Regions from separate parts of the Pseudalkalibacillus sp. R45 genome, predicted to be linked through region 2. Evidence: riboswitches for the same ligand, from Rfam matches in the RefSeq annotation. Region 2 holds a riboswitch; the other holds the start of a gene.

Region 1 (2,467 bases), on a different contig from region 2:
CGTATATGTCCCCGGCTCCTTCATGAGGATGATATTATCACGATCAACTATTTCTATAGGTATATTGGCGTCAAGGCCTGCTTTCAACATTTGAAAATTGATCAGCTCATGATCCAGTCGGCCACCTGTGGCACCATATAAAATGATTTTTTCGGGATTTTGTTTAAGTGACCATCTTAACGCAAGTTCAAGGTCCGTCATATCTTTTTCTCGTTCAAACGTAAAGACCTCCATTTTCTTGTCTTGAAGCCTAGTTACATCTTCACGCGTTATCGAATCGAAGTCACCAAAGGCGGCATGTGGTATTATATTTCTTTTTTGAAGATATAGGACCCCTTCATCAACACCAATATAAAAAGCATTTTCACTTTCCATCTCCTGGGGCAGCAGATGTTCAGGTCCTCCAGAAACGATACAAATTGTTTGCAATAATGTCACTCTCCATGAATCAATTTAGGAGCTGTTTTGGATAGTAGGATCAGTAATATGACAGTCAAGAGGAATGTCGGGCCGATATACGAAAAATTATACACGAAAGAATAAGTGAATGCCGGAGTTCCTTCAGGTGCCTGATCTTCGAAGAAAGCCACTCCAGAGATGACATGGCTGGCAAGGCGCATCAAACTTCCGATAAAGGTACCGACTATGATCAGTCCTACTCTTTTTCCGAATGTATCTTTCCACTTCGGTCTTGTCAAACCAGCCAATCCGACAACTAAAAATGCCAGTGGATAATCTAAAATGACCTGCAAGAAATAATAGATGTAGGGATTGATCAATAATTGCAAAAGTCCAACTAATAATCCTGTCAAAACCCCTGCAAATAGACCTCTCCGAAAAGCCATGATGAAGATCGGGATCATCTCCAGTGATACAGAACCTCCAAACGCCCATGGCCCACTCAGCTTGATAAAACCTAATATGATTGCAAGTGCTGACATAATTGCTATTTCAGCTATCAATAAATTTCGATTTCTCATTTTACCCTCTCCTTTAATGAACAATAAAAAAGCAACTGTACGGAGATACAGCTGCCTTCATTTCACAATCTTCTAGTGTGAAAGCCGACTTCCCTCCGCAGGTTTTAGCCTGTTGAGGTTCTCAGGGTCAGGAGCATACACTCCACTCTCAATCTCTCACGGAGATTCCCCTAGTGGTTTCTTTACGATCTTTATTCTTTTACTAATTATTTATTATACACCACGGATGGACTCGATTGCATCCTTCCTGTTCTCTTTCTTATAAATGGCAGATCCAGCAACAAGTACATTTGCGCCGTATTCTCTGCATAATTTCGCTGTTTCAGTATTGACCCCGCCATCGACTTCAATGTCGATATCAAGACCTTTTTCATCACATAGATCAGAAACTTCCTTGATTTTCGGCAAAACTTGTTTAATGAAGGACTGGCCGCCGAATCCCGGGTTTACTGTCATCAATAATACAAGATCCAGATCTTCGATGACGTGTTCAATCATACTGACGGGTGTGTGAGGATTAAGTACCACACCCGCTTTTTTTCCATGATCTTTTATCAGATGAATGGTGCGATGCAGATGCGGACAAGCTTCCACATGGACCGATATGATGTCTGCACCAGCTTTAGTGAATTCCGGAATATATTGGTCAGGGTTTTCAATCATTAGATGGACATCTAACGGTAAATCAGTAATAGGCCGGATTGCGTCGACAATCAATGGTCCGATGGTGATATTCGGAACAAAATGTCCATCCATCACATCCACATGGATATAGTCGGCTCCTCCCCGTTCAACATCTTTTATTTCTTCACCTAACCGCGAGAAATCTGCGGAAAGGATCGATGGTGCGATTTTAGTCATGACTAGTACCTCCGTTTTTGGTCTTTGATCTCTTGAAGAAATTGAACGTAATGGTCATATCGGAATTGTGCGATCTCGTCATTTTCTAATGCTTCTTTTACTGCACACTTTGGTTCTGATATGTGCGTACAACCTCTGAACTTGCAATCCGGCCGCAAATCACGCATCTCTGGAAAATAGATTGATAAGTCCTCGGGCTCAATATCGATGAAATCCAATGAACTAAAACCAGGAGTATCTGCTACAAGCCCATCTCCAAATGGAATCAGTTCTACATGCCTTGTCGTATGTTTGCCTCTCCCTAGATGATTTGAAATATCGTTCGTTTCTATTTTCAAATCAGGATTGAGCGAATTCAACAAAGTGGACTTTCCAACTCCTGATTGTCCCGCGATGACTGTTACCTTATTATCGAAAAGTGCTCTCACCTCTTCCAGACCTCTTTCATCGATGGAGGAGGTTTCGAGGACATGATACCCAATCCGACGGTATACAGCCAGCTCTTTTGCGATTTCCGTATCATCCTCTAACAAGTCTAGTTTACTGACGCAGATGACCGGAAGAATTTCATTAGCTTCAATATGGACTAAAAATCGATCCAAAAGGAGCGATTTAAAGCTTGGCCG
Region 2 (2,467 bases):
GTCACGCGAAGGCGAATGTTCTGGAAGTCATTTGCATAGAACGGGAAGGTACGGTTTTGATGCGTGTCGTCGACGATGGCGTCGGTTTTGATGTTGAAACGAACAAAGCGGGCTCTTACGGCCTGCAGAATATGCATGAGCGTGCCCTCGAGCTGGGCGGGACGTTGAAAATCATCAGCGTGCCGAACAAAGGGACACGTCTGGAAGTAAGGATACCTGTCATTCGAGAGGGGGAGAAAAAAGATGATTAGAGTGTTATTTGCAGATGATCATGAAATGGTGCGGATCGGTGTGTCGGCGTATCTGTCGAATCAACCGGATATCGAAGTTGTCGGTGAAGCAGGGGATGGCGGCGAAGCGGTCGAACTTGCCCTGGACCTGCGTCCTGATGTGATATTGATGGACCTTGTAATGAAAGAGATGGATGGGATTGAAGCAACGAAACGGATTATCGACAAATGGCCGGAAGCGAAAATCATCATCGTGACGAGTTTTCTTGATGATGAGAAGGTGTATCCAGCATTAGAGAGCGGTGCGACGAGCTATATGTTGAAAACCTCGAAGGCAAGCACGATTGCGGATGCGGTCCGGGCTACTTATCGTGGCGAGATGGTCTTGGAGCCTGAAGTGACGGGAAAAATGATGACGAAGATGCGACGCGGCAACGCCCGGCCTCTACATGAAGATTTGACGAATCGCGAGATAGAGATTTTGATGCTGATGACAGAAGGGAAGACGAACCAGGAGATCGCTGATGAACTTGTAATCGCCTTGAAGACTGTAAAAACCCACGTCAGCAATATCCTCGACAAACTCGAAGTCCAGGATCGGACACAAGCTGTCATCTATGCCTTTAAAAATTCGCTCGTAAAATGAAAGAGATCTGCTCGTGATGTGAGCGGGTCTTTTTTGCATTTGAAGAAAGGTATAAATACTTTCTTCAATATAAGGGCAACTAAGGCTCAGCCTACGCTAAAGCTTGCTTTTCCAAGTTTTCTTTATGTAAAAAGTAACCTTTGGCCGGATTAATGCTCCAACCCGCCGGATTATCCTTGAAAGTGGCCGGATTATGGCAAGAATCCGCCGGAAAACACATCAGACCCGCCGGATTACCACCCGGATCGGCCGGATTAATCCTCATGCCCATCGCACTAATAGAACAGATCTGCCCCCAATTACCAATAGCTGAAAAAATCGCTCTCGAGCGATTTTACCGATTAAAAGCTTAATAAATCATTTGACTTTTCAGCTATTCGTGTTACGATTACATCGAAAATAACTATATAAGACGATCCACTAGGGGGGCCTTCTCGTAAAGGCTGAGATTAAAGTGTAGCTTTAAGACCCTTGGAACCTGATCTGGTTTATACCAGCGTAGGGAAGTGGTGGTTAGGGTTACATAACGACTATGTGCCGATTCTATCAATTAACCAACCACTTTCTTTTCACAAAGAAAGTGGTTTTTTATATGGCAGGGTCGTGGGTCGTCTGGAAAAGGAGAGGAAGAAACATGTCTTTTTCAACGCACGTAAGGGAAGCAGCAGATCCGATTTGGGAGGCGAGCTTCAAGCATCCATTCGTCACAGGTATTGCGGATGGTTCGCTGCCGCTCGAGAACTTTCGCTACTACGTTCTCCAGGACGCCTACTACCTGTTCCACTTTGCAAGGGTTCAATCGTTAGGTGCCTCAAAGTCACCGGACATTGAAACGACGGCGAACATGGCCTCACATGCAAAAGGAACGTATGAAGCGGAGTTATCCTTGCACGAGAATTTTTCAAAACGTCTCGGCATCACGGATGAGGAACGTGCTAATTTCAAGCCAGCCCCGACAGCTTATGCGTACACTTCACATATGTACCGGGCAGCGCAGTTCGGTCATCTCGGAGATATCATCGCGGCGATTTTACCGTGTTATTGGCTCTATTATGAAATCGGCGAACGCTTAAAAGGCTTCACACCTGAAGAGCCCATTTACCAGGAGTGGATTGCCGCATATGGCGGGGAATGGTTCCACGAACTTGTCGCAGAACAGATCAACAGGCTTGACCAGATTGCTGAAAACGTGACAGAACAAGACCGTGAACGGATGAAGGAGCATTTCATCATCAGCAGCCAATATGAACTTGAGTTTTGGGAAATGGCGTACACATTGCAGAAGTGGCCGTTCGAGATCCAGCCCCGAGCTACAACAGGAAAGGGTGCGACCTCATGAACAAAGGACTGAAACTGACAGATATCCTCGTCACGATCGTCATCGCAATCGGTTTCGGAATCGTGTATAAGTTGTGGGGACCGCTTTATTATTTCGTAAAACCATTCGGCCTCCACTTCGATCAATTGATCTACGGAATGTGGTTCATGGCTGCGACCGTCGCCTATCTCATCATTCGAAAAGCGGGTGTCGCATTTCTTGCAGAAGTCGCTGCCGCATCCGGTGAGTTCTTAGTCGGATCAGAATGGGGCT

The links. Region 2 has a riboswitch for thiamine pyrophosphate ahead of tenA (thiaminase II). Riboswitches for the same ligand answer to the same signal wherever they lie in the genome.
Region 1: linked by a shared signal. The riboswitch ahead of thiT (energy-coupled thiamine transporter ThiT) and the one ahead of tenA (thiaminase II) in region 2 are both predicted to bind thiamine pyrophosphate.

The regions. Positions count from the first base shown of each region.
Region 1 is NZ_JBQQCL010000004.1:188,688-191,154, forward strand. Features, by position in the region: gene ACTWQL_RS10215 (thiamine diphosphokinase) at 1-429, opposite strand, end outside; gene thiT (energy-coupled thiamine transporter ThiT) at 435-980, opposite strand; TPP riboswitch at 1,054-1,162, opposite strand; gene rpe (ribulose-phosphate 3-epimerase) at 1,194-1,841, opposite strand; gene rsgA (ribosome small subunit-dependent GTPase A) at 1,844-2,467, opposite strand, start outside.
Region 2 is NZ_JBQQCL010000003.1:101,410-103,876, reverse strand. Features, by position in the region: gene ACTWQL_RS08180 (sensor histidine kinase) at 1-251, shown strand, start outside; gene ACTWQL_RS08175 (response regulator) at 244-876, shown strand; TPP riboswitch at 1,289-1,398, shown strand; gene tenA (thiaminase II) at 1,511-2,215, shown strand; gene ACTWQL_RS08165 (ECF transporter S component) at 2,212-2,467, shown strand, end outside.